DNA from 2 places in the Collinsella sp. AF04-24 genome. Region 1 is predicted to be linked to the other one. Evidence: riboswitches for the same ligand, from Rfam matches in the RefSeq annotation. Region 1 holds a riboswitch; the other holds the start of a gene.
What was found. A riboswitch is a leader RNA that binds a small molecule or an ion and turns the genes downstream of it on or off. The one in region 1 is predicted to bind thiamine pyrophosphate.
Positions count from the first base shown of each region.

Region 1 (14,434 bases):
ACTTCTGGGTATCGGCCATAAAGGCGTCGAGCGCGTTCTTGAGCGGGCTGTACCACTGGCCGTTGTACACGGCGGTGGCCCAATCCTGCTCGAGCTTAATCTTGGTCTTGAGCAGGTCGCCCTCGACGCAAATGTCCTCGAGTGCCTTGTGGGCGGTGATGAGCGTCAGGGCTCCGGGAACCTCATAGCACTCGCGGCTCTTGAGGCCCACCAGACGATCCTCAACCAGGTCGAGACGGCCAAAGCCGTTGTCGCCCGAAATCTTGTTGAGGGCGATGACGATCTCGGAGAGTTTCATCATCTTGCCGTCGACGGCGACGGGCTTGCCGGCCTCAAACTCAATCTCGATATACGTCGGGGTATCGGGCGTGTCCTCGGGATTCTTGGTCATAACCCAGGCGTCGTCGAGTGGCTCATTCCAGGGATCCTCCAGGTGGCCGCACTCAATGGCACGACCCCACAGGTTGTCGTCGATGGAATAGGGGTTGTCGTTGGCACCCTCGGGAACCGGCACGTTGTGGGCGTGAGCATAGGCGACCTCATCGGGACGGCACTTCAGATCCCACTCGCGAACCGGGGCGATAACCTTAAGCTCGGGGTCGAGGGCCTTGACGGCAGCCTCAAAACGAACCTGGTCGTTACCCTTGCCGGTGCAGCCGTGGGCGACGTAGGTCGCGCCAAACTCGTGAGCGACCTCGACGAGCTTCTTGGCGAGCAGCGGGCGAGACAGGGCGGAGAGCAGCGGGTACTTGTTCTCGTACATGGAGTTTGCGGCGATGGCCTTAGTCAGGAACTCATCGGAGAACTCGTCGCGCAGGTCGAGCACCTGGCAATCGAGAACGCCCAGGTCGAGCGCCTTCTGCTTCTTGGCATCCAGGCCGGTCTCCTCCTGGCCCACGTTGCCGCAGACGCAAACGACATCGAGATTCTTCTCGTCCTGGAGCCACTTGACACATACGGATGTATCAAGACCACCGGAATATGCGAGAACGACTTTTTCCTTGCTCATGGCTGTTTCCTTTCGCCCTTGGTAGCTAATTAGAACATCGGTCAGTTGCAAGTCACTTTGAGGTCAAAAACCGTGCAATATCAGGTTAAATAGCAAAAATCAGCACATACATGCCCTAGAAACATGCAGCAATGTCGTGCTAAAACCCAACGACCTCAAAATGACTCTGTTGAGGCAATTCGCCCCATGCGGACAGAGACGATTGTTATCGTCGTCGGGAAATTGCGCGCTGGCGTCGGATGGCATTGTCTGCAGTGGTGATGATCTTTACGAACTGCATCTGCCTCTCCTTTCACCTACCGCCGGGCGCAATTCTAATATCGTAAACGGTACCTTTTCCTCGGTAAGCGGTTGTTTTTCCGTCTCCGTTTTCGATGGTCGCTATATTACGCTAAAGTGCCTGCTGTACAAGCGACAAATTCAAATTTCTGAAAAGTTTTTTCATTAGTTTGTGAATTGCAGTGCAAGTACGCACCATTCCTGCGAAAATACGCTCGATTACATAGCAGAGGGTCATTACGCCCGAAACAATCTGGAAACGGAAAGGCGCATTTATGCAGACTTATGAATCAGACGCCAACATCGGCAACATTAAACTCATCGCCGTCGACATGGACAAGACGCTGCTCACCGACGAGCGCGTGTTGCCGCAGGGTCTTGATGAGCGTCTGGACAAGCTCGCCGACGCCGGCATCGTATTCTGCCCCGCCAGTGGACGTCCCGCTCCCAAGCTCGAGGAGATGTTCGAGGGCATCAAGAACCGCCTTGCTTTTTGTCCCGACAACGGAGCCTGCGTCATCTATCGCGGCAGCTATATCTATAAGAGCAACATCGATGTGGCGCTGTATCAGCAGGTGCTCGCTCGTGCCTCGGAGGACCCACGCGCCGTTCCCGTCCTGTGCTGCTACGACGAGTTCTATGTGCTCGCCCGCGACCATCAATACCACGACGAGATCAGCGTGTACTACAACACGATCAACTACGTCGACACCTTTGAGGGCATTGATATCGAGTCCAATAAGATCTCGATCTTTTTCCCTGCCTACGATGCCGAGCCCGCGTTCCGCGAGACCTATAACCCCGCGTTCTCGGACAAACTCTACGTCACCAATGCGGGCCGCGAGTGGATCGACTTTATGAATCTGGGCGTCGACAAGGGGTCGGGCGTAGCACATCTCTGCGAGCGCCTGGGCATCGATATCGCCGACGCCGCTGCCGTGGGCGATACGTACAACGACATCCCCATGCTGGAGCGCGTCGGGCATAGCTTTATCGTGGACAATGCCGAGGAGCACATGAACGCGCATGCCAAATGGCGCATTCCGAGCAACAACGACGGGGGCGTACTGACGCTCATCGACGCCATCCTGGCGGCTCGTTAAACTCACCGCCATGCCCGGGGCCGGCCGTTTGATTTTTGTTCGGTCAGGTCCTGGGCTCGCTCGGAAAGCACATTAAGTGCTTTCCGGCTCGTGCGGAATCTACGAAAAACTAATCCGCGCCGCCCGGCCAGGTCCTAGGTTTACTTTCCTGCCGCCAAGATGGCGTCTTGAGTGTCTAGATACTTAGCTGAAATGATTTGAGCAGAGGGGAGCCCCTTGTTGGAAGGGGCTCCCCTCTGTTTTGGTTACTGTGGGACAAATTAATCAGTAGTGTTTGTCCCAAATCTTAAGTATGTGGGGGCTTGCGTCTTGGGCGAGCTTGCCTTACCGAGTGCTTTCCTATTTGGCGTCGGCCCAGGTTACTCCGGTTGAGGCTTCGGCGATTAGGGGTACTCGGAGGTCTACGACGTGTTCCATGACGTCGTAGACCATGGTGGTTAGGCGCTCGACTTCATCGACGGGGCACTCAAAGTCCAGTTCGTCGTGTACCTGCAAGATCATGTGGGCGGCAAAACCCTCTTCTTCCAGGCGGCGGCTTACGCGGGCCATGGCGATCTTGATGATGTCGGCGGCGGTGCCCTGCATGGGGTGGTTCATGGCCGTGCGCTCACCAAAGCCGCGGAGCTGTGGGTTTTTGGCCTTGAGCTCGGGAATATGGCGTCTGCGGCCGTACATGGTCTCGGCGTAACCCGTCTGCTTGGCACGCGCCACCACGTTGTCGAGGAACGTGCGCACGCCCGGGTATGCCTCGTAGTAGCGGTCAATCATGTCGCGCGCCTCGGCCATCGAGATATGCAGCGACTGCGACAGACCGTAAGCCTGCTGACCATACACGATGCCGAAGTTCACGGCCTTGGCGCGGCTGCGCAGGTCGGGCGTCACCTCGGACACCGGCACGCCAAACACGCGCGCGGCCGTCTCGGCATGGAAGTCCTCGCCCTCGTTAAAGGCGCGCACCAGATGCTCATCACCCGAGAGATGCGCCAGCAGACGCAGCTCGATCTGCGAGTAGTCCACCGCCAAAAAGACGCTTCCCTCGCCTGCCGAAAACGCCGTCTTGACGGTACGGCCCAGCTCCGAGCGCGTCGGGATGTTCTGAAGGTTCGGGTCACTCGAGGACAGACGACCCGTCGCCGTGATGGTCTGGTTGTACGTGGTGTGCACGCGACCGTCACCACGACGCAACGGGCCCAGCGTGTCCAGATAGGTGGACTTGATCTTGGACTTCTCACGCCAGTCCAAGATCAGACGCACGATTTCGTGGTCACGGGCAAGGTCGCTCAGCACCTTGGCGTTGGTCGAATAATAGCCACGCTTGGTCTTTTTGAGGCCCTTGGTCGGAAGGCCCATCACGTCAAAGAGCACGTGCGAGAGCTGCATGGGACTGCCGATGTTAAAGGTCTCGTCGCCGGCCAGATCGCGAATGCTCCGCTCGACCTCAGTGATCTGGGTAGCAAGTCCCTCGGACAGACTATGCAGGCGGTCGGGGTCCACGAGCATGCCCGCGCGCTCCATCTTGGCAAGCACCGGCACGAGCGGCATCTCGATGCCATCGAACACGTTGGCGGCGTTCTCGCGGGCCATGCGGTCGCGCAGCGGCACCACGAGCGCCAGCGTCAGGGCCGCAGTGCGGGCAGCAGGGGCAGGAGCGTCCTCGCCAGCACCCTCCGCGCCGCGCGCCGCAGGCAGCGTCATCTGCAGATAGGTATCGGCCAGATACGCCTCATCAAACTCAGAGCGGTCGGAATCCAACAGATAGGCGGCGACCACAGTATCGAAGATGCGCGTGGAATCGACGGCCAGCGGATCCATGAGCTCGGGCTCAGAGGAATCGATGGGCGAAAGCTCGTGCAGCAGCGCCTTCATGTCCGGGCTCGCCACGCGGCCCTCCATAAACAGGCGCGCGAGCACGCCGGCGATCACGCCGTGGGCAACGTTGAAGCCATCGACCACGGCAGACGCACCGCCGTCGCCCTCCTCGAGCGCAAGCAACCCCTTGGACGTCGCCAGCCACAGCGTGCGCGTCAGGCCAAAAAGTGCGCCTTCCTCCTTGTCATCGTCCACCACAGCGGCAATCCACTCGCCCGCATCAATCGCGCGAGCGACCTCGGCGGCGGCAGCAGCAAGCGCCTCGGCATCGCCGGCGGCGGCACGCAAAACAGCAGGCATCTCGAACGTGCTGGCAGCGGCCGCAGCCCCACCCTCACCGCCGATCAGCGCCAAGAAACGGTTCTGCATGGCGGTGATACCAAGCGTACCCAGCGCCGCGGAAACCTCATCGGCAGAAAACGCCGGGAAAGACGTCGCCTCAAAGTCGAGCTCAACAGGCGCATCGGTGCGAATGGTCGCCACCTTGCGGCTCAGCAGTGCGTCGTCGATGTGCGCGCGCAGGTTTTCGCCCATCTTGCCCTTAACCTCATCGGCATGTGCGATAACCTCGTCCAGGCTACCGTACTGCGCAATGAGCGCGCTCGCCTTTTTGGGGCCGATGCCCGGTACGCCGGGAATGTTGTCCGACGTATCGCCCTTCAGACCATAAAAATCGGGCACGAGCGCCGGCGTGATGCCGTGATACAGATCGTCCACGCTCTCGGGCGTCATGATCGCCACGTCGGACAGGCCCTTACGAGTCGAGACCACGTTGACGTGCTCAGTCACGAGCTGATACATATCGCGATCACCGGTCACCAGCAGCATGTCGCAGCCGGCCTCCTCACCCAAGCGCGCCATGGTTCCCAGGATATCGTCGCCTTCCCAGCCCTCGGACTGCAGAATCGGCACATTGAGCGCGGAAAGCAGCTCCTTGATCATCGGAAACTGCGCGTGCAGATCGGGGTCCATGGGTGGGCGCTGCGCCTTGTACTGCGGCAGCATCTCCATACGCACGCGCGGCTTGCCCTTGTCAAACGCCACAACGACTCCATCGGGGTTAAAGGCGTCGATCATCTTGAGAAACATATTCAAAAAGCCAAAGATCGCGTTGGTGGGGCGACCGTCCGGCGCGTTCATGGTGGGCGGCACGGCGTGGAAGGCGCGGTGCATGAGCGAGTTGCCGTCGATAACGGCAAAGGTACGGCGCTTGTCAGACATATTGAATACCTCGCTTTGGGCTGGGCACGGTTTGCTCACACCAGTTTACACGCTCCCCGCCCCACGGCCACCGCACATCAGGCTTCCCTGCCGCCGCGGGCCCGCGCGTGATACGATGGCTCACGGTACATCAACCAGCACGATCGATCCGAAAGGAGCCTGCGTCATGGAGCGTCCCTGCGCATGGAAAAAGTACACGCCACAGCAGATCGAGGAGCTCGAGGAGCTTTGCCGCGGCTACAAGCAGTTTTTGAGTGAGAACAAGACCGAGCGCCTGTGCGTCAAGACCGGTATCAAGATGGCCGAGGAGGCGGGCTACGTCAATCTGGAGACCGTGATCTCCGAGGGCCGCGCGCTCAAGGCCGGCGACAAGGTGTACGCCGCCAATCACGGCAAGGACCTTATGCTCGTCAACCTGGGCACCGCCCCGCTCGAGCAGGGCTTTAACATCCTGGGCGCTCACGTGGACTCGCCGCGCCTGGACCTCAAGCAGAACCCCGCCTTCGAGGCCGGCGACATGGCCTACCTCGACACGCACTACTATGGCGGCGTCAAGAGCTACCACTGGGTCGCTTCCCCGCTCGCACTCGTAGGCGTCATCTGCAAAAAGGACGGCACCACCGTCGACATCAACATCGGTGACAAGGCTGACGACCCGGTCTTTACCATCTCCGACTTGCTGATCCACCTCTCGAGCGAGCAGATGGCCAAGCCCGCCAAGGACGCCGTCGACGCCGAGATCCTCGACGTGATTGTGGGCGGCCGCCCCGTCAAGTTTGACGAGGACGACAAGGACGCTCCCAAGGAGCCCGTCAAGCAGATGTTCCTGGATATCCTCAAGGAGCAGTACGACGTCGAGGAGGAGGACTTCCTCTCCGCCGAGATCGAGGTCGTGCCCGCCGGCCCGGCCCGCGACATGGGCCTCGACCGCTCCATGATTCTGGGCTATGGCCACGACGACCGTGTCTGCGCCTATCCGTCCATGCTCGCCCAGATCGACGTCGCCAACGTGGAGCGCACGAGCATCACACTCATCGTCGACAAGGAGGAGATCGGTTCCGTGGGTGCCACCGGCATGACGAGCCGCTTCTTCGAGAACACCGTCGCCGAGATCATGGCGCTCGCCGGCGAGAATAGCCCGCTGGTCCTGCGCCGCGCACTCGCCCACAGCCGCATGCTCTCCTCTGACGTGTCCGCCGGCTTCGACCCGGGCTACGCCGGCAAGTTCGAAACCAAGAACGCAGCCTTTATGGGTCGCGGCCTGTGCTTTAACAAGTACACGGGCAGCCGCGGCAAGGGCGGCTCAAACGACGCCGACGCCGAGTATGTGGCCCTCATCCGCGACATCATGGACGAGGCGGGCGTTGACTTCCAGACCTGCGAGCTCGGCCGCGTCAACGCAGGTGGCGGCGGCACCATCGCCTACATCATGGCCAAGTACGGCATGAACGTCATCGACTCCGGTGTTGCCGTCCTGTCCATGCACGCCCTGTGGGAGGTCGCTAACAAGGCCGATATCTACGAGGCCTATCGCGGCTACAAGGCCTTCATCGAGCGCGCCTAACCGACCCTTCATCAGTTGCGGTGAAATACGGACTAAACTGGCCCATAAACGGCAAAACAGACCGTATTCCTCCGCAACTTTCTTTTTGGCAGAGGAGAGTCCATGCTGCAGGTCATCATTTCGCCCGCCAAGCAGATGCGCGCGGCCCAAGATGCTTTTGAAGTCCTGGGCATTCCACCTTTTGCGCACGAGACGGCTCGCCTCCACCGCGCACTGCTAGATATCGAGCGAAATGAAGGCAGCGGCGGTCTGCAGGCGCTATGGAACGTGAGTGACAAACTGCTGGGGCCTTGCCTCAACACCCTGCATGAGTTCGGGCCCATCCTGACAAACTGCGATCTCGACAATCCCGCACTCGCCCGACACCTCTCCCCTGCCGTCATGTCCTATCACGGCATTCAATACCAGAGCATGGCGCCCGAGGTGATGGATTCCGCGCAGCTCGCATGGTTGCAAGACCATTTGTGGATCCTCTCGGGACTCTACGGATGCATGCGCCCCTTCCACGGCGTGTCACCCTATCGGCTCGAAATGGGGGCGAAGCTTGCCGTCGACGATGCCCGAGACCTCTACGCGTTTTGGGGCGACAAACTCGCACGGGCCATCGCTCCGGCGGACTCCAACGCTGCAATCGTCAACCTTGCCAGCGTGGAATACGCCAAAGCCGTCCTGCCCCGCCTCACCACCGATGTCACGGTCGTCACATGCCTCTTTGGCGAAGGCATCCGCAGCGGTAAGCCCATCCAGCGCTCGACCGCCAGCAAAAAGGCGCGAGGCTCCATGGTGCGCTGGATGGCAGAAAACAAGCTCGAGGATGTAAGCGGGCTCACCGCGTTCGACGTTGGTTATCGTCACTTTCCCGAGCTTTCAAATAAAAACACTTTGGTCTTCCTGAACGAACAGGCCTTGTAGGACCACCGCTACTTTTGAATGTGCCGCCTAGGCACGGCGGCTATTGCGCCAAGCCGTCGGCTCTGGCAATTTCATTTGTCGAGCCGTCCTGATAGGTAATCTTGACATGTTCTACCTCGGACACCTTGACGCCCGACGGAGGCTCCAGGCGCCATTCCGTCAGGGCGATATCCATGGTCGTGGGAACGTCTCCTTGATTTTTGAGCTTCACCGTCAGCGTTTTGAGCGCCGCATCAAACGTCACGCGTTCGATTTCTTCACCTGGAATGGACCCACCACTCAGCTGCAACTGCACAAACTCATCGCGCGGGTACCAATAATCGCCCGGAACGGCGAGCGTATTGGCATTACCGCCAGTACTCCTCACCGTCATGATCGGTAGGGCATCATCAGCCTCGAACTCCCAGCCAGCGCCGCCGCGACCGCCAAACGTCCAAATACAAAAGGCAATCACCAACACGGCAAGCACCGCAAAACCAATCGCAACAAGGCCATGATGGGCACGGCCCTCCTCGGCCGACACATCCCATTGTGTCTCTCGATATAGATGCTTGTCTTCCATGTTCGCCTCCCCGCAGGCACGCTCGTTAGGCCAATCGTACCCATTCGAGCTATACTTGAGCCCATTACATAAACGGGGAGCTTGCGGGACAAGACGGCAGGCTGAGATTGGGTGCGCCCGCCCTGACCCGCAAACCTGATATGGGTAATGCCAACGAAGGGAGCCGTGCCAATGAGCACACAGACCGAGCCCAAGCTCGTCACGCAAATCGACTTCGCCCGCGCCGGGCAGATCACACCGCAGATGAAGGAGGTTGCCGAACGCGAGCATCGCGACCCCGACTACATCCGCGAGCGCGTGGCCGACGGCCGCATCGCCATTCCCGCCAACATCGTGCATATCAAAAAGGGCATGCGCGCCTTTGGCGTCGGTGAGGGCCTGTCCACCAAGGTCAATGTGAACTTGGGCATCTCGGGCGACAAAGCCGATGCCGCCGAGGAATGGAAGAAGGTCAAGATTGCCGAGGACTTTGGCGCCGACGCCATCATGGACCTCTCCAACTCGGGCAAGACACGCCAGTTCCGCCAGCAGCTCATCGACGAGACGCCGCTCATGGTAGGCACCGTCCCCATGTACGACGCCATCGGTTACATGGAAAAGCCGCTGGTCAAACTCACCAAGGAAGACCTGTTCGAAGTCGTGCGCGCGCACGCCGAGGACGGCGTGGACTTTATGACCATCCACTGCGGCATCAACAAGTCGGTCACCAAGACCTTTAAGGAGACCGGCCGCCTGATGAACATCGTGAGCCGCGGCGGCTCGCTGCTGTTTGGCTGGATGGAGGTCACCGGCAACGAAAACCCCTTCTACGAGTACTTTGACGAGCTGCTCGAGATTTGCCACGAGTACGACGTGACGATTTCGCTCGGCGACTCCTGCCGTCCGGGCTGCCTCTACGACTCCAACGATGCCACCGAGACTGCCGAGATGATCGAGCTGGGCAAGCTGTGCAAGCGTGCTTGGGCCGCCGGCGTCCAGGTCATGGTCGAGGGCCCGGGTCACATGGCGCTCGACGAGATCGCCGCCAACATGAAGCTACAGAAGCGCCTGTGCCACAACGCCCCGTTCTATGTGCTCGGGCCGCTGGTGACCGATATCGGCGTGGGCTACGACCACATCACCGCCGCCATCGGTGGCGCCATCTCCGCCAGCTCCGGCGCCGACTTCCTGTGCTACGTGACGCCGGCCGAGCACCTGTGCCTGCCCAACGCCCAGGACGTGCTCGATGGCCTCATGGCCACCAAGATCGCCGCACATGCCGCCGATATCGCCAAGAAGGTGCCGCACGCCCGCGACATGGACGACAAGATGGGCCAGGCACGCCGCAAGCTCGACTGGGATGCCATGTGGGAGTGTGCTCTCGACCCGGTCACCGGTAAGAAGCGCTACGAGGAGTCCCCCGCCGCCACCGAGGGCACCTGCACCATGTGTGGCAAGATGTGCGCCGTCCGCACCGTTAACAAGGTGTTCGAAGGCACGACGATCGACCTCGGCATGGAGGACTAACTCGTCACCGGAGCCACAATCGGTAACATGGTGTTCGTCAATTGTTGACGTGTGAACATTTGCTTACATTTGCGTAAAGATTGCATCGCCCGCCCGGGTTCGACATAGAGTCGGCCCGGGCATCTTTATAATGCTGGCTTAAAGACCCATTTGATTCCGACCGAACAAGGGAGCAAACATGGATCGCAGTAAGGTACCTGCCGTTCTATCCATCGCAGGATCCGATTCCAGCGGTGGCGCCGGCATTCAGGCCGACATCAAGACCATCACGGCGCACCGCCTGTATGCCGAGACGGCCATCACCGCCATCACCGCACAAAACACGCTCGGTGTCACCGCCGTGCAGAATATCTCCCCTGATATCGTCGCTGCGCAGATCGACGCCGTATTTGACGATATCCGCCCAAGCGCCGTCAAGATCGGCATGGTTTCCTCTGCCGAGATTATCGAGGTTATCGCCGACCGCCTGAGCGCCTGGAACGCGACAAACGTGGTAGTCGACCCCGTCATGGTAGCCACCTCGGGCGCACGGCTGATTGCCGAAGATGCCGCCGAGGCGCTCACCCGCCGCCTGTTCCCGCTGGCGACGGTTATCACGCCCAATATTCCCGAGGCCATGGCCCTGCTCGACTACGAGGTCGACTCCGAGCGCACGCAGCAAAATGCTGCCATGCTCCTCGCCCGCCGCTTTGGCTGCGCATCCCTCGTTAAGGGTGGGCATCTTGTCAACGAGGCCAACGATGTATTGGCCGAACCCGCGCCACTCGATGACGAGGGCAACCATCTGGGCGATCCGCTCACCACGTGGTTCCGCCACAAGCGCATCGAGACCGACAACACACACGGCACCGGCTGCACGCTTTCGTCCGCCATCGCCTGCGCGCTGGCTCAGGGCATGGATCTTGCCGACGCCGTCAACGCCGGCAAGGCCTACCTAACGGGCGCTCTCGCCGCCGGCTTTGACATGGGCAAAGGCTCTGGCCCCGTCAACCACATGTGGCAGTACTAAATAGCCAGTAACCTGCCAAAAAGAGACAGGCTACCTTGCACCAAAAACCGTCGCAACATTCGATGAAAATCGTGCAAACGCGAAAAATCATCGGATGTTGCGACGGTTTGATTTTAGATAGCGGTCGAGCAAAGGGCCGGGGCGTCTAGTCGTCGGCGAGTTGAATTCCCAACAAACCCGAGAGTGCCAGCGCCTGCTCGGCATTGACCGTCAGGCCACGCAGCTCATGGTAATCGCCCGAAACAACGGGCGCTGCAAATGTACAGCGCGACACATCAACGCCGGAAAGCGACGTCTTGAACACATCAACACGCGTCAGGTCACAGCCATCCAGGCGTATCTGACCCAGCTTGGCACCCTGAAACGCAGCCTCTCTCAGACGTGTATCGCATGCTGTCATAGGGCCAATGCGTCCCTCCGAAAGGTTCGCATAGCTCAAATCGCACGATCCAAACGACACGCTCGACAGGCGCGCCTTGAGCAAGTTGAGTCCCGGTGCCGAGCAGTCAACGAAGTCGCAGCGGCTGAGCCAGCAGCCTTCCATGTTGCAGCGGATAAAGCGGCAACCGCGAAACACCACGTCGCGAAACGTCGAGCCGCTCCAGTCAACGCTATCGAACTCGCAAGATCGGAACACAACGCCATCGAAGGTCGCGCCGTTCGCCACGTCGTAGGCAAGATCCAAATCCTCAAAAGCGGTATTGGAGACGAGCTCATCGCCCTCGGCAAAGAGGTCGATGAGCTCGTCCATGCCCATATGGCAGCCAATCCGTTCGTTTACCCGGGCAAAACCACCACAAAGGTGCCTGTCCCCTTTGCGGTGGCTTGGGACCGTGCTACTCACCGAGCATCTCTTTGAGCTTGGCTGCCACGGCGTGACCCAGGCTCTCGTGGCTTTCGGGCATCATATGCAGATAGTCGATATCGCCCGGCTCGGCAAACTCGGCGGCATTCAAAAAGTCGCAGCCAAACTGCTCGGCCACGTGCGCATAGTACTCGCCAAAATGCTCAGATGCCTCAACGGAATGCTCGTCAAAGTCGGTCATATACACATCGGCGATCTGCGGCTTGATCTTGATAGGAGCCATCAGCAGGATGCGCGGGCAAGGCGCAGCGTCGGTCCACGGAAACGCGCGGACGGCGCGAATCAGCGCCATGGCGCCACGGGCGATATCGGAAGCTGTCACGTTAAAGACCGTCTTACAGTCGTTGGTGCCCAGCATGATCACAATGGCGTCCAGCGGCTTATGGGCCTCGAGCAGCATCGGAAGCGCGCGAATACCGTTGAGGTTAGTGTCCAGATGGCACATGTCGTCGCGTACCGTCGTGCGGCCGTTGAGGCCTTCTTCAATTACATGCCAGCCCTCGCCTAAGTCACGTTGGACCACGCCACACCAGCGCACATCCTGCGCATAGCGCACCGCGGTACCGTCGCGCATGCCCGCCGGATCGTAACCATAGGTGTTGCTGTCACCAAAGCATAGAACGTTTTTCATCGTAAGCTCCCCACTCAATAAAAAGCCGACGGGAGCAGCCCCCGTCGGCTCGGTATATCGCATCACGCGCACCGTTTACAGGTACTTGCGCCAGTCGTCGTCATCCTCGTCATCCTCGGCAGCGGCCTGAGCCTGCTCGGCGGCACGGGCGGCTGCGGTGCGGGCGGCAACCTGAGCATAGGACTCCTCGTTGCGCTCGGGGAAGTTTGCCAGCACGTGCTCGAACTTGGCGAAGTCCTCGTCCCAGCGCGTAGAGGGCACGGCAAAGAAGACCTGCTTGACCTTGAAGTCGCCCGACGCGAGCTCCTTGCGGAAGAGCTCGGCCACGGCCTCGGCATCAAAGCCGTTGTTGTCGCAGCCCCAAGCACCCAGCACGAGCTTCTCGCGACCAAGCTCATCGCAGATGGCGAGCACAAAGCGAATGCGGTCGCGCAGGGCATCCAGCAGAGCATCGTCGCTCACGCGATACTCCTGGCGGGCGCGCCTAACGTTGGGCGCGGCGGCCACGATCACGTCGGCGTATGCATGCACGTGGTTGCGGTCGAAGCGCACCGCAGGCACCACCAGGGCGCGGTTACGATAGAGCTCGCAGTTGATGTTGCGGCGACGGTTCTCGCCGTACCACTTACGCTGCCTATCGAGAACGTTGTACAGATACGAATCGGCGCACAGCGTGGCCTCCTGGCCCAGATAACCCTGAATATATCCACCGCCCGGATTGGTAAACGAGGCAAAGGCGAGCACGGCCATGTCGCAGAACTGCGCATAGCCGCGACCGTTATCGAGGATTGCCTGCGTGGCGGAGGCATCAAGCACAGTGACCTCGGGCAGGACCGGAGCGGGCTCCTCAGCAGGCGCGGACTCAGCTTCGGCGATTTCCTCGGCAGGCTCCTCGACGGGCTCGGGCGCCGCCTCGGTCTCGGGCGCCGCCTCGACCTCGGTAGTCTCCGCGTTCTCGACGTCCTCGGCGACCTGCTCTTCGGCGGCCACAGCACTCTGAACCTTGGCCTTCATCGCCGCGACAAAGCCGGCAGGCATACCGTCAAACTCGCGAACACCGGCGAGCGAACGCTCGATATCCTTGGCGCACGCTTCGGACACAGTTGCCACGTGACGCTCGGCGGCCTTGGCACGGGCCTCGCGCTTGGGATTGGGCTGACCCGCTCGGTTGGACCTGCGGTTACGGTTCCTGTTGTCGACGTCTGCCATACGTGGCCACCTTTCCTGTCGCTGCCGCTATCGGCTTTTCCCATCCATGATACCCCGCCGCGTACAAAAAAGACGGCCCCGAAGGACCGCCTTTCACATCGTTTTACCGCGTCCGGCAGGAAGCATCGCAATGCCGCGCTTTAATCGCGACGGCCGAGGATGTTCAGAATGCGCAGGAACACGTTGATGATGTCCACGAACAGGTTGGATGCCATGAGCACGGCGTTGGGCAGCGTGGGCGGCACCGTCGTTGCCACATAGGTGTCGTAGCCGATGAAGCCGGCGAACACCACGATCACGATCAGGTCGGTGATGGACTGCGAAACGCCCATGAACATCAGCACGATCTCGACCAGAATCGTGGCAAGCAGGATGCCAAAACCAATGCCATACACACGCTGGAAGAACTTGGGGAAGGTCACGCCCAGCGCACCAAAGACAAAGGTGATGGCGGCCGTGGCGATAAAGGCGGTGTTAATGGTAGGCAGGTCGTAGTTGGCAAGACCAAACGACGCCGTCAGGCCAAAGGTGCTCGCAAAGACCACGTAGCCCACGAGTGACAGGCCCACGGACTGTTTGCTGGCAGCAGCCGACATCATGACCATGCCGACGATGGTCAAAATAAATGAGCCAAAGACCAGCGGCAAAGCGGCGCCGCTCATCATCATGCGCGCAAACGACATGGTGCTCGTAAA
Region 1 covers NZ_QSBK01000003.1:35,854-50,287, reverse strand. Annotated here, with positions in the region: gene DWV32_RS01785 (argininosuccinate synthase) at 1-1,009, opposite strand, end outside; gene DWV32_RS01780 (Cof-type HAD-IIB family hydrolase) at 1,564-2,391, shown strand; gene polA (DNA polymerase I) at 2,731-5,481, opposite strand; gene DWV32_RS01770 (aminopeptidase) at 5,648-7,045, shown strand; gene DWV32_RS01765 (YaaA family protein) at 7,148-7,957, shown strand; gene DWV32_RS01760 (hypothetical protein) at 7,998-8,519, opposite strand; TPP riboswitch at 8,583-8,698, shown strand; gene thiC (phosphomethylpyrimidine synthase ThiC) at 8,691-10,025, shown strand; gene thiD (bifunctional hydroxymethylpyrimidine kinase/phosphomethylpyrimidine kinase) at 10,204-11,034, shown strand; gene DWV32_RS01745 (pentapeptide repeat-containing protein) at 11,180-11,791, opposite strand; gene DWV32_RS01740 (SGNH/GDSL hydrolase family protein) at 11,871-12,530, opposite strand; gene DWV32_RS01735 (TIGR02452 family protein) at 12,606-13,739, opposite strand; gene DWV32_RS01730 (Bax inhibitor-1 family protein) at 13,880-14,434, opposite strand, start outside.

Region 2 (14,434 bases), on a different contig from region 1:
CAGGAACATGAACGTCGACCCCACCGAGTTGCTCGAGAGCGTCGCCGATACGCCCGAACAGCAACAGCTCGACGGCCTCGAGAGCGAACAACTCAACGACGCCAACTTCTAGCGACGTCGCGTATCAACGACAGCGGCCCTGCACCTCACGGGAGATGCAGGGCCGCTTTGCATTGCAGTAAAGCTATCGGCTACGAACGACGCGGCTCGGGAACCACGAGCCTATCGGGGCTCGCGCCCTCGGCATCCATCAGGCTCACGTAGCGAATCGACGGATCCCCATACATCGCGTAGTAATAATTGCCCGTGCGCGCGCTAAAGCATCCGGTATAGATAGTCTTCTCGAACTTGCCATCGCCCATCCTGGACGCCCCTTCAATCATCACCACGCCCTCGAGTGAACGGAACATGCGGACGACGTTTTCGGTCTCGCTCTCCTTTTGCGGGTAATTGGCATTGAGGTACGCCGCCTTTACAAAACGGCTCGGCGAATAGCAGTCACCCGGAATACCGCGCATGCCGGCACCCGCGCCATAGGGCTTGAGCTCGGCGCCACGCCATGTCGCCGTCTGCGGAAAATCGCTTGTGGCCGTGATATAGGTGCGCAGGTTTTCCATGTGCCACGGGAAGGTGGGCTGATTGGCAAGGGTGTCGACCGGATCGTCGTATACATGCAGGCCGTCAGCCATCATCTCGACCACGATGCTGCGCTGGCTGTCGCCGATAATCCAATGGAGCAGCGACACGCCCAGCCCCTCTCCTGCAGATTTGGCAACAATCACCGTATCGCGCAGCGCGGCCTCGACCTCATCGACCGTCGAGAACGTCGCTGCCACCCACAGGGGAAACTCATAGGCCGCGATATTGGTCTTTCCATCAACCGGCCCCTTGGCATACTCGGCATAACCGGGAAAGTTGAGCCCCGCCACAGCCAGACCCGCATCGTTACCGCAATCGAAAAACATGGGATAGTTCTTGTAATCGATGCACATACCGATCACCGCGTGTGCCGCTGTCGCGTCGTCGATAAACGAATACGGAATGTGGAACCCGCGCGGCATCACGCGAACCTGTTGGCCGTAGTCAAAGCTCCAGTCGAGGTTGCGGCCTAGATACATGTGGCCAGAATTATCGGTAAATCGAATGCTCGTACACATAGCGCCTCCTAGCTTTACGTTCCTGCTAAGGTTATTGTCACCAAACAAAAAGGCGCTAAACACAAAAGCCCGGACATGGCAACAATGTCACGCCCGGACCATAAGAGACGAAGTGTGGTGCTTTGGTCCCCTTAGACCAACTTTCCAAGACAGTGATCGATCATATGCTGGACCATCTGCGCCTCGAAGCCGACGAAGTCCTGCTTGCGCTCGCGCATCTTGCCGTCAACGATCACGTCATAAGCAACCTTGCACTTGATATAGCGCGTGGACTTGGTGACCTCCTCGTGCGTCAGGCAGCTCTCCTCCATCTTGCTGGCGCCCAGGCCAAACACCAGACGGGGGTTGTAGAGTACGTGGGGCTCGCCGGCGTCGTCCAGATAGACGCAGACCTTCTTGGTGACGCCGATCTGGTTGGCGGCCAAGCAGCCGGCATCATCGAGCGACTTGATGGTATCAATCAGATCCTGAGCGACCGACTCGTCCTCGACAGTCGCAACCTCGCAACGCTGAGACAGGATAGCCTCGTCGCGGCAGAGCTCTTTAATCATACGTTCCTCCATAGGGGTCGTTGTAACCGCTTAAGTATACGGTACCTACACAATTTCATGCAAAAGATACCGCCCGTCCGTTACAAACCGCCGAACATCAACATGTGAGGAACACCAACTTCACAAAGGCGATATAGTGGGTGAGTTCGTGTCAATCGGCCTAAACTCGGGGCCGAACAAGGAAAGGGTATGCATGGACGAACTATTTCACGTCAGTGAGCGCAAGTCCACAATCGGGACCGAACTCCGCGCTGGACTGACAACATTCCTGGCGATGGCCTACATCATCGCCGTCAACCCCGCGGTGCTCTCGGGCGCTGGCATCGATGCGGGAGCGCTCGCCTGCGCCACCTGCCTGGGCGCCGGCATCATGACCATCTGCATGGGCATCTTCGCCAACCGCCCGCTCGCCTGCGCGTCGGGCTTAGGCGTCAACGCGATGATCGCTGGAATCACCACCACCGTCTGCGGCGGTGACTGGCACGTGGCCATGAGCGTCATCTTCCTTGAGGGCGTCGTCATCTTGCTGCTCGTGCTTTGTGGCCTGCGCGAGGCCATCATGGACGCCATCCCGGTTGTCCTGCGTCACGCCATCTCGGTGGGTCTGGGCCTGTTCATCGCCATGATTGGCCTGTGCGATGCCGGCATTATCACCGCTGGCGCCGGTACACTCGTCGGTCTGGGCGACATCACCTCCCCCACCTTCATCGTCGGCATCATCTCCATCCTGGTGACGGTCGCCCTCGCCTGCCGCAACGTCCCCGGCTCGCTGCTCATCGGCATCATCGTCGCCGTTATCGCCGGTATCCCCCTGGGTGTGACCCAGGCTCCGACCGGCATCATCGCCCCGCTCGACTTCTCGAGCATCGGCGGCCCCATCGCCGACGCCGGCGGCGTGCCCGCCATCGTCAAGGTCCTTACCGACCCCACGCTCCTCGTCATCTCGTTCTCGCTGCTCATGAGTGACTTCTTCGACACCATGGGCACCGCGATGGCCGTGGCCAAGCAGGGCGAGTTCCTCACCGACGACGGCAACGTCGAGAATATCAAGGAGATCCTGATCGTCGACTCCGCCGCCGCTGCTGTGGGCGGTTTCATGGGCGTCTCCTCCATCACCACCTTCGTCGAGTCCACTTCCGGCGCCGCCGACGGTGGCCGCACGGGCCTCACCTCCGTCACCACCGGCGTGCTGTTCATTCTCGCCGCGTTCTTCTCCCCCATCGTCACCATCGTTTCCAGCGCCGCCACCTGCGGTGCTCTGGTCTACGTTGGCTACCTCATGATGAGCGAGGCCTCCGAGATCGACTGGTCCGACGTGTCGCAGGGTTTCCCGGCGTTCATGATTGTCGCCGGCGTGCCCTTCACTTACTCCATCTCTGCCGGCATTGGCCTGGGCTTTATCGCCTACGTGATCGTCGCGCTCTTTAAGGGCGAGGCCTCCAAGATCAAGCCGCTCATGTGGATCGCAGCCCTTGCCTTCCTCGTCTACTTCTTTGTAGCGTAGGCGCAAGATTCGCAATACCAAACAGCAAAGCGCGGAGTCGCATCGAGCGGCTCCGCGCTTTGCTTTTAAAGCCAGGCACCACACGGACACGCGATGTATTGCTTCGCAAGTTTTGGACGTTTTGCTCTCCAAACGGCACTACCGACGGCTACATCCTGCAGATATGCTGGATGTAGCCGCATAGGCCCTATGAGGATGGGAGTAACCATGGCCGCCTTGTTCACGACCCCCAAGCGCAATGACAAAACCTCTGGAGCCCATTTTGTCGAGCCCGACCTGCGCCGTCGCACGCTGCTCGCGCACGGCAGCTGGCGCCGCGTGACACGCCGCATCGTTGTAGGCGCCGTATGCGCGCTTACGGTAAGCTCGCTGCTCATGCCGAGCGTCTCGCTCGCGGCCGAGTGGGTGGACGTCGGCGGCACCCAGTACAACGCCGGCACCGCGGCGGGCGACGCCGCCGGCACCTGGAGCTGGGACGGCGCCGACGATATGAAGCTCAACGGCTATGACGGCGGTGCGATCCAGGCTGCGGGCAAGCTCAACATTGCCTACGAGGGAAAGAACACCGTGAAAACCGAGCCCGATTACACCGGAGCCGCCATCAAGGCGCAGGATGGCACTAGCCAGAAAGCAGAGTTGAACATAACGAGCTCGAATAGCACGGATGAGCTCAATGTGACAGCTGAGGCCGATGCAATTAAATCCACAGGCGACCTCTCCATTTCTGGCCCAGGCACTGTGAACACCACAAGCACTACTTCCGACGGAATTGAGGCAAAGGGCGATCTCTCTATCACGGGCTCGGGCACCGTGAATGCAACGGGCGGTACCGAAGGCATCCAATCCAAGGGCAAGACCACCATCGATTCCTCTGGCACAGTGATCGCTAAAGGAAGCGAAGGTTACGGCATCGCCGCGGGCAGTGACCTGATCATCAAAGGCGGTGGCAAGGTAGAAGCAAGCTCGATAGAAGAAGCGGCGATTTGGGCTGACGGCAACATCGACATCTCGGGCGGCAGCCAGGTCGAGGCAAGCTCCCAGGGAGATCTTGCCGTCGACGCTGAGGGTAGTCTCGCGGTCACGAACGCCTCCCTTGACGCAAGCGGTGTTGAATATGGTGTCTATGCCTACAAGGGCGTTACGCTCGATCACGCGACCGTGACGGTCCGCACAAGCGCGAGCGGCGGCCAGGCCATCGCCCTCATCACTGACGGGGACGACATCGTCATCAAGAATGGTTCCATCGTGGACGCGTTCGCAGAAGGCAAATTCTCGGTTGCAATCTCTACCAGAAACCACCAGCCAAACGTCGCTGGCGGCCACATCTACATCAGCGACTCCGTTGTTAAGGCTATAGCCCGCTATGTCGAGACCGGTGGCGATGGCCCCGATCACTACAGCAACGACCAAAGCGGCGAGGTCATCCCTGAGCCTAGGGGTCTGAACATCGGTATCTTCGCCCAGACCTACGAGGGCATCACGCCCGCGACCATCTCGATCGTCCGCAGCAAGCTCACGGCCGAGGGAGACACGGCGGCAATCTTCGCTCTTGCCATAAGCGAGGATGGCAAGGCGATCGGCACCATCGAGATCGAAGGCGCTCCCATCCAGACGCCCGCAGGCGGCAAGATCATTAACTATCGCTACGAAGAAGAGTGCGGCCCCAGCATCTCCTACGAGGCAGGTCAAACCATCGGCACGGGCGACGCCACGATCGACTCCCCCTATGACGCCGCTGTCGCCAAGAGCACGGCCATCGTGCCTCCCGAGGAGATCAAACCCGAGGAGAAGCCCGGCGAGACCAAGCCGGGTTCCAAGTCCGAGGGCACGAAGACGACCAAGACCGTTGCGGCTGCAACCGCGGGAGCCAAAACCACCGGCATCCTCGCCGCAACCGGCGACACCTCGAGCGCGGCCATCATAGCGACCGCCCTTGTAGGAACGGCCGCTATCGTCACAGGCGCCCTGGCGAGTCGCAAACGCTCGTAAACACTTTTTCGCACAGGACGGGTGGGTCGCAGCCCTTGCCTTCCCCGTCTACTTCTTCGTAGCGTAAGGGCAAGGCTGCAAAAGCTGAACAATAAAGCGCGGAGTCGCCATGCGGCCCCGCGCTTTTCTTTTAACGTCGGTCCCTGCGCCGGCGTGCGGCCTATTTCTCCCCCATTTTGGCCATTTTGCCCTCCAAACGGCACTACCGCCGGCAACATCCAGCAGATACGCTGAACCTAGCCGTATAGGCCCTATGAGAACGGGAGCAACCATGGCAGCCTTGTTCACGACCCCCAAACGCAATGACGCTACCGCCGGAACCCATGTTGCCGAACCCGACGTTCGCCGTCGCATAGGACTCGCGCACGGCAGCTGGCGCCGCGTGACGCGCCGCATCGTCGCGGGCGCCGTGTGCGCGCTCACGGTGAGCTCGCTGCTCATGCCGAGCGTCTCGCTCGCAGCGGAATGGGTCAAGGTCGGCGGCAACAAGTACAACACCGCGGCGAGCGACGAGGCCGGTACCTGGTCGTGGGACGGCGCCGACGACTTGAAGCTCAACAACTATAACGGCGGCGAGATCCAGGCCGCAGGCAAGCTCAACGTGAATTACTCGGGAACCAACATCGTCACTGCCGAATGGATCGAAAGCATCAACGTTTCTCATGGCACTAACGAGAATGCCGAGCTCAATATCCAAGGCGACGCGGGCAGCACGCTCAGCGTGACATCTACTGAGGACGCTATCCTCTCCACGGGTAATATCAACATCGACGGAGCCGGATCCGTCAACGCCACGAGCACTGGGTTTGATGCCATCAATGCCGGGGGTGATCTCGCTATCAAAGGTTCGGGCAACGTCAACGCCACGGGTGCATCGGATGGCATCAGGGCAAACGGCAATATCACGATTGACGACAGCGGAGCCGTCACCGCCAGGGCTACCGAGGACAAGGGTATTGGAACCGACAAGGACCTCACCATCAAGGGTGGCGGGACGGTCGAGGCAAGCTCCGAGAAAGACGCTGCCGTCGAGGCCAAGGGCAGCCTCGCAGCCACAAACGCCTCCCTCAACGTAAACGGTGTTGAATATGGCGTCTATGCCCACAAGGGCATCACCCTCGATCATGCAAACGTGACGGTCCGTGCAGGTAAAGGCAGATACGGTGGCGCCATCGCCCTCTTCACCTACCAGGACGACATCGTCGTCAAGAACGGCTCCACCGTGGACGCGTTTGCGGAAGGTGAGGTTTCGGCTGCATTCTCCACCAGAAACGATCGACCCAACGAGGAGGGTGGCCACATCTACATCAGCGACTCCGTTGTCAAGGCCATAGCCCGCTATGTCGAGAACGGCGACGGCCCCATCCCCTACAGCGAAAACCAAGATGGTGAGACGAGCCCCGAGCCCCAAGGCGAGAACATCGGCATCATCGCCCAGACCAGCGAGGGCGTCACACCCGCAGCCATCTCGATCATCCGCAGCAAGGTAACGGCCGAAGGAGATACAGCGGCAATCTTTGCCCGTGCCATGAGCGCTGACGGCAAGACAATCGGCACCATCAAGATTGAGAACGCCGCCATCCAGACGCCCGAAGGCGGCAAGGTCATTGACTATCGCAAGCTCCGTAACGGCATCTACGAGGCAGGCCAAGCCATCGGCACGGGCGACGCTGTGATCGACTCCCCCTATAACGAAGCTGTCGCCAAGAGCATGGTCATCGCACCTCCCGAGGTAGCCAAGCCGGAAGACCCCAAGCCCGACGAGACCAAGCCCGCAGAAAGCAAGCCCGCGGAGTCCAAGCAGAACCCCAAGCCTGAGGGCTCAAAGCCGACCAAGGCCGTTGCGGCTTCAATCACGAAAGCCAAGACTACCGGCGTGCTCGCGGCAACCGGCGACACCTCGGGTGTGGCCATCGTGGCAACCGTCCTTGCGGGAACAGCCGCTATCGCCGCAGGCACCATGGCGAGCCGCAAGCGCTCTTAGACGCCTCTGCGCACATGGCAGCTCCCGCGAAGGCCCCGAGTCCCAGCACCGTTTAACAACGCCACCGCCGAGCTCCCCTCCGGCGGTGGCGTTTTCCATATGCGTCCGCAGGGTATGCACGAGATTGTCTTTGGTCTAGCCCAACCTGCATGAGCCGGCGTGCGACAATGGGGGCCGTCGATATCACAACGCCGAGAGAAGCCTGCCTTGGAAGCGCATCATAAGCAGATAACCGTTCATTCGGAGCATACGGAAAGCGCGCCCGTCATCTACCTCCCCGTTGTCATGGACGACGGTAGTAAAGTCTACGAGTGCTGCCGAGAGCTCGACTGTCCGCCATTCACCCTCGTCGCCATTGGCGGGCTCGATTGGAATCGCGAGCTGAGCCCCTGGGCATGCGACGGAACCGTGCGCGATGCCGAGCCTTTCGGCGGCCAAGCTGCCGGTTTTCTTGATGAGCTGCTGAATCAGATAATCCCCCAGGTCGAGTCGTCGCTTCCTCAGCCGCCCACCTGGCACGGCGTTGCTGGCTACTCGCTGGCAGGCCTCTTTTCGCTTTGGGCTCTCTGGCAAACCGACGCCTTTGACCGCGCTGCAAGCGCATCGGGGTCGCTGTGGTTTCCCGAATTTGTCGATCGCGCCAGCACGGCGCCATTTGCCGGCAGCCCGCAAGCCATCTATCTGTCACTCGGCAAAAAGGAAACCAAGACGCCCAACCGCATGATGCGGCACGTACTCGACGACACACGCGCGATGGAAGCGTTGCTCGTCGAGCGCGACATTCCAACAACGCTGGAGCTCAACCCCGGCAATCACTTTGCCCAAACCGACTTGCGCATGGCCCGCGGCATCCACTGGATACTCACGCACTAAAAATGGCTCCCACGCGTAGCTGCACGCATGGGAGCCATTTTTTAGATTTATCGATAGCCGGCCTTACTCGGCGGCCTCCTCGAGTTCAGAGACGTCGAACTCAAAGTCGTTGCCCGGTAGGATGGCATTGAGCACAATGCCCACCAGCGAACCCACGGCAAGGCCCGAGAGCGAAATGGTCACGCCGCCCAGCTCCAGCACGATGGCACCGGCGGTACTGTAGGCAATGCCGAGCGAAAGCACGAGCACCAGAGCCGCCACCAGCACGTTGCGGTTGTTCTGGAAATCAACCTGATTCTCGATGAGGTTACGGACGCCCACGGCGCTGATCATGCCGTAGAGCACGAGCGACACGCCGCCGATTACACACGCTGGCATGGCGGCGATCACGGCAGCAAACTTGGGGCAGAACGAAAGCACGATGGCGCAGCAGGCGGCAATGCGAATCACGCGCGGGTCGAACACGCGCGTCAGGGCGAGCACGCCGGTGTTCTCGCCATACGTGGTGTTGGCCGGAGCGCCAAAGAGCGACGCCAGAATCGTGGCGAGACCATCGCCGAGCAGCGTGCGATGCAGGCCGGGATCGGCGATGTAGTTACGCTCGCAAGTGGAGCCGATAGCCGAGATATCACCGATATGCTCGATCATGGTCGCGAAAGCCAGCGGCATGATGGTGATGATGGCCGTCGTGGCAAGACCGCTATCGAACTGCGGCCCAAAGAGTGCAAACACGGTGTTGTCCCACACGATGGGCAGACCGACCCACGGAGCGGCGGCAACGCCCGAGAAATCAACCTCGCCGAGCGCAGTCGCAACGGCATAGCTCACCACAACGCCCAGCAAAATCGGCACGATCTTGATCATGCCGCGGCCCCAGATGTTGCAGATGACGATCACGGCCACAGCGATAACGGCGACAAGCCAGTTGGTCTGGCAGTTGGCAATGGCAGAGCTCGCCAGGATCAGGCCGATGGAAATGACGATGGGACCGGTCACCACCGGCGGAAAGAAGCGCATGACACGCTTGGCGCCAAATGCGCGGAACAGCGCCGCCAGCACCGGATAGAGCAGGCCGGCGCAGGCTACGCCCAGGCAAGCGTAAGGCAAAAGCTCGGCCTCGCCGTTGGGTGCAATGGCGGCATAACCCGCGATAAAAGCAAACGACGAGCCCAGAAACGCGGGCACCTTACCGCGCGATAGAAAATGAAACAGCAGCGTGCCGATGCCGGCGAACAGAAGCGTCGCCGAAACGGAAAGGCCGGTGAGCACAGGCACGAGCACCGTGGCTCCGAACATCGCAAACATGTGTTGCAAACCCAACACAAACATGCGCGGGCGGCCGAGCGACGATGCATCGTAGATGGCATCGGTGACGGCGGGCGTCGAGGATTGGGACATGGAAGTCCTTTCATGATGGAAGGGCGATCAGGCATATCGGATAACCTGCCCGAACGATACGATCCGAACCATTGTACGTGATATGCCATGTCTCGCACGCGCCGTCACCTGCAAACGGTAGCGTTACTTCCAAACGCGCTCGGAAATGCGCTTGACCAGCGCGATCTTTGCCCACTGTTCGTCCTCGGTCAGTTTGTTGCCAATCTCACAGCTGGCAAAGCCGCACTGGGGCGACAGGTACAGGTTCACGAGCGGCACATACTTTGCGGCCTCGTGGATACGTTCGACGATGGCATCCTCGTCCTCGAGCTCAGCGGCCTTGGTGGTCACCAGGCCCAGCACGACCTTCTTGCCGGGAGCAACATACTTGAGTGGCTCAAAGCCACCGGCGCGCGGCGTATCGAACTCAAGGTAGAACGCGTCGACATCCTCGTGCGCAAACAGGTACGGTGCAATGGGATCGTAACCACCCTCGAAGGCATACGTGGAGTGATAGTTGCCGCGGCACACGTGCGTGTTGATGACCAGATCGTCGGGCTTGCCCTCGATGGCGGCGTTGTTGAGCGCCACGCCCAGCTCGCTTACCTTTTGCAGGTCGACCGGGCTCATGCCGGTCTTTGCCACGAAATCGGTGTCGCAGTAGATACCCCAAGTACAGTCATCAAACTGGATATTGCGGCAGCCTGCTGCGTACAGGTCGGCAATCACGGTGCGGTATGCTGCCGCGATGGCATCGGCGAGCTCTTCGTCGGTCTTGTAGACGGCGCGCAGACTCTCCTGCTGGCCATCGCAACGGTCGAGCGTGACTTCGGAGAATGTCTGGATCGGTGCCGGAATGGTTTGCCGTGCGACCTGGCCCTCCCCCTCAAGCGCCTTGACGAACTTAAAATGCTCGACGAACGGATGATTCTTGCCGCCAATGGGACCGGTTACCACGGCGGTGTCGGCGGTAGTCTCCTCATCGTGGAACATATAGCCTGTACGCGAGGTGCGGCGCTCAATGCCGTTAAGGCCCCACATAAAATCGAGGTGCCAGTAGCTGCGGCGGAACTCGCCATCGGTGATAACTTGCAGGCCGGCGGCCTTCTGCTTTGCCACCAAATCGCGAATGGCCTCGTCCTCGACGGCCTTAAGCCCCTCGGCATCAAGCGTGCCTGCCGCATAGGCAGCGCGGGCATCCTTTACGGCCTGCGGACGAAGAAAGCTGCCGACGATATCAGCGCGAAACGGCGCGTTCGATTGAATTGAAGTGCTCATAGATATCTCCCTTTGCATTGGTTGCTTTACTGGGACAGAGTATGAGCGCTTATATGGCCATCGTAAAATATACGTTTATATAGGTTTGTTATTAGTTTTTTCTATACTGAGCAACAGTGGAGCTCAGCCTCACATGGGTATCTCGAAGTGAGCTAAATATGCTGACGAATCGCTTCGATATAGGCCTGCCCATAGCGCGTGAGCGTCGTATTTTTGCGCGTGATAATGCCGATCTCCATGTACTCGTCTACATCGAGCGGAATCGAGATAATACCGGGGCCGTTAAGCTCATGGCTGATCACGCCCGAACACACCGTGTAGCCGTTAAGGCCCATAGCTAGGTTGAACAGCGTCGCACGGTCGCGCACGCGGATATTCTTGCGGCGCTCAAAGGTCGAGGTCAGCTCCTCAGAATAATAAAACGAGTTATAGCTGCCCTGCTCATAGGACAGGAACGGGTAGTCTTCCAAGTCCTCGAGCGTCACACTCGAGCGGCCCGCCAGCGGATGGTCGGCGCACACGAAGACATGCGGCGTGGCGCAGAAGAGCCCTTCGAACACGAGCTCGTTGGCCGCCAACATGCGCTCGATGACCTCGCGATTGCGCTCCGACAGATACAGGATGCCGAGCTCGCTTTTCATGTGCGCGACGTCCTCGATAATCTCGTGGGTTTGCTCCTCGCGCAGGGTAAAGTCGTAGCGCGCGGCATCGAACTCGCGGATCACGTCAACAAACGCGTTAACGGCAAAGGAATAATGCTGACAGCTCACACTAAAGTGCGGCACCTGCTCGGATGCGCCCTTGTACTTGCCCTCGAGCAGGTCGGCCTGGTCGAGTACCTGGCGCGCGTAGCCCAAGAAGGTCTCGCCTTCCTCGGACACAATGACGCCCTTGTTGGTGCGCTCAAAGATGCGCACGCCCATCTCGTTTTCGAGGTCGCGAATCGACGCGGTAATCGAAGGCTGCGACACAAAGAGTCGGCGCGAGGCCTCGGTGATGCTACCGCATTCGGCAACCTTGACAACATACCTGAGCTGCTGAAGCTTCATGACTTTCTCCCTAGACGTTCACGGCGCCAAGACCCGCCGCGTCCATCTGGCGCATAAACGACGGCATCTCCCCCGTCGCGGCGCAGGCGGCAATCTGATGCAGAGCCCCGGCGACCGCATCATCTGCCGCAGCGCCAATATGCCAGCGCGCCGCCGCCGTAACGGCCTCGTTGGCATTGGCGACTGCAACGGAGTTGGGAACGGCATCGATCATGGGCAGGTCGTTATCGGAATCGCCAAATACGGCCACCTCGTCGGGCGTCAGGCCCAAAGCGCGCGCCAGCTCCAGCGCAGCACAGCCCTTGTCCCAACCGGCCGGAAGGATGTCGAACAGGCGCACTCGGTTGTTGGGAAACACAAGCGAGAGTTCCGGCACCTCGGCGGCAACGCACTCGCGTAGCTCCGCGAGCTCCTCACGCGAACGGGCACTCCAGATATTCGCCTTAAACACCGGCGCGTCATCGACAACGGGACGACACGGGGCCTCTTCGCCTTTGAGCCACGCATTGCCGCCTGATTCCATGGCGCGGCGCACGCGCTCGGCATCACGTGTCACGCAATAGGCATCGTTATCCCAAAAGTCATCACCTAAGCTGTAGACCTTCAGATAGGTATCGTCGGTTTCTTCTTCCAGATAGGCGGCCAAACGCATAAGCGCGTCGCTATCGGTCGCACGTGAGGCGACCGCTTCGCCGTCGACAAACATCACCTGGCCGTTACAGAACGCACCGGTCGAAAAACACTCGGAACGATTTTTGAACATCCAGCCCATCGCGGACGGCTGACGGCCCGAAACCGGGCCAAAGTGCAGACCCGCCGCCTGCATGGCATGGATACCCTCAATGGCGTAGTCGCTGGCGCCGTCATGCCCGGCTGGAATCAGCGTATCGTCCATATCGGTCAGCACAAGTTTGATCATAGGGTCCCCCAGTCGTTTTCATCGTAACCATTGTACCGATGCGCTAGTATAGGGAACAACAGATTCGATGCGGGAGTGCCGGCGGTGCAAACCACAAGGCTGAGAGGGCATGGGGCCCAATCCTTTGAACCTGTCAGTTAATGCTGGCGTAGGGAGCATGCCGCCTTTACAGGGGCGCTGTCTATGCACAGCGCCCCTTTTCTATGCCAAGGAGGCATGTGCAGTGATCGATTCGAAACAGCTCAAGCAACAAGTGATCAAGGCCGTGGAGGAGATTCGCGCCACCAATCCGATGGCCGGCTCCATCACCAACACGGTGACGATCGACTTTGTCGCCAACGCACAGCTCGCCGTGGGCGGATCGGCCGCCATGGTCTATCTGCCCGACGAGGGCGAGGCGCTCGTTGCCGGCGGCGGCGCCATCTATCTCAACATGGGCACACTCTTCCCCATCTACGAGCAGACGATTCCCCGCGCGGCCAAGGCGGCACACGACGCCGGCAAGCCCTGGGTGCTCGATCCGGTTGGCCTGGGCATCGGTAGCCTGCGCACCCAGCTGGTAAACGAGCTCAAGCAGTACAAACCCGCCATCGTGCGCGGCAACGCCTCCGAGATTATCGCGCTCGCCGGCCTGTGGGGTCTTGAGGGCGAGGCGGCTGATCTGAGCCGCGTACGCGGTGTCGACACCACCGACACGGTCGACGCCGCCCGCGATGCCGCCGTGGCGCTCGCTCGCTACACCGGCGGCGCCGTAGTGGTCTCGGGTGAAGTCGACCTGATCACCGACGGCACGACCGTGGCCAAGTCCCACGGCGGCAGCCCACTCATGTCCAAGATCACCGGCTGTGGTTGCTCACAGGGCGGCGTGCTGGCCGTGTACGCCTGTGCTGCCGATCCGTTTACGGCAGCCATCTGCGGCACCGCCGTCTACAACGTTGCCGGTACGCGTGCCGCTGCTGTCGCCGACGCGCCGGCAAGCTTTAAGGTCGCCTTTATCGACGAGCTCTACCGTGCGACCGCCCAGGACATTGCCGATAACCGACTCGAGCTCGAGGAGGCATAAGCCATGTCCGAGCCCGCAACCAATGCCGGCATGAACACCCTGATCGCTGTGGCCATTGCCCCATGTGGCACCGGCGACGAGCTGTCTGCCGAGGTCGCCGAAGTCGTGCGCGTCATTCGCGAGAGCGGCCTTCCCAACCGCACCACCTCGATGTTCACCGAGATCGAGGGCGACTGGGACGAGGTCATGCAGGTCGTGCGCGACGCAACCTTTGTGTTGGCGAGCAAGGGCATCCGCACCGAAGTCGTGCTCAAAGCCGATATTCGACCCGGATTTACCGACACCATGACCGGCAAACTCGAGCGCATGGAAGCACAGATCAAAAAGCAGGAGGAAGCACGATGAGCATCCGCGACAACCTTGATATCTCGGCCTATCTGGTACTCGGCCCCGAAAACACGCTCGGGCGCCCCGTGGGCGATGTGGTGGCCCAGGCACTCGATGCCGGCTTTACCTGCATCCAGGTGCGCTCCAAGGTGGCAAGCGCCCGCGAGATCATCGCGCTGACCGGCGACGCCGCGCAGGCAATCGCACAGGCTGGCAAGACCGATCAGGTCGCTTTGCTGATCGACGACCGCCTGGACTGCGTACTCGCCGCGCGCGAGCAGGGCATTGCTGTCGACGGCGTGCACGTGGGCCAGAGCGATATTCCCGTCGAGGTCTGCCGCAAACTTTTGGGCCCCGATGCCA
Region 2 covers NZ_QSBK01000007.1:89,089-103,522, reverse strand. Annotated here, with positions in the region: gene DWV32_RS04180 (KUP/HAK/KT family potassium transporter) at 1-112, shown strand, start outside; gene bsh (choloylglycine hydrolase) at 192-1,157, opposite strand; gene DWV32_RS04170 (peptide deformylase) at 1,289-1,708, opposite strand; gene DWV32_RS04165 (NCS2 family permease) at 1,902-3,212, shown strand; gene DWV32_RS04160 (hypothetical protein) at 3,420-5,201, shown strand; gene DWV32_RS04155 (hypothetical protein) at 5,473-7,185, shown strand; gene DWV32_RS04150 (alpha/beta hydrolase) at 7,393-8,058, shown strand; gene DWV32_RS04145 (uracil-xanthine permease family protein) at 8,122-9,456, opposite strand; gene DWV32_RS04140 (5-methyltetrahydropteroyltriglutamate--homocysteine S-methyltransferase) at 9,580-10,713, opposite strand; gene DWV32_RS04135 (LysR family transcriptional regulator) at 10,866-11,762, opposite strand; gene DWV32_RS04130 (HAD-IIB family hydrolase) at 11,773-12,681, opposite strand; TPP riboswitch at 12,743-12,853, shown strand; gene thiM (hydroxyethylthiazole kinase) at 12,905-13,744, shown strand; gene DWV32_RS04120 (thiamine-binding protein) at 13,748-14,089, shown strand; gene DWV32_RS04115 (thiamine phosphate synthase) at 14,086-14,434, shown strand, end outside.
Region 2: it holds a riboswitch for thiamine pyrophosphate, as region 1 does, so the genes downstream of both, thiM (hydroxyethylthiazole kinase) here and thiC (phosphomethylpyrimidine synthase ThiC) in region 1, are expected to answer to the same signal.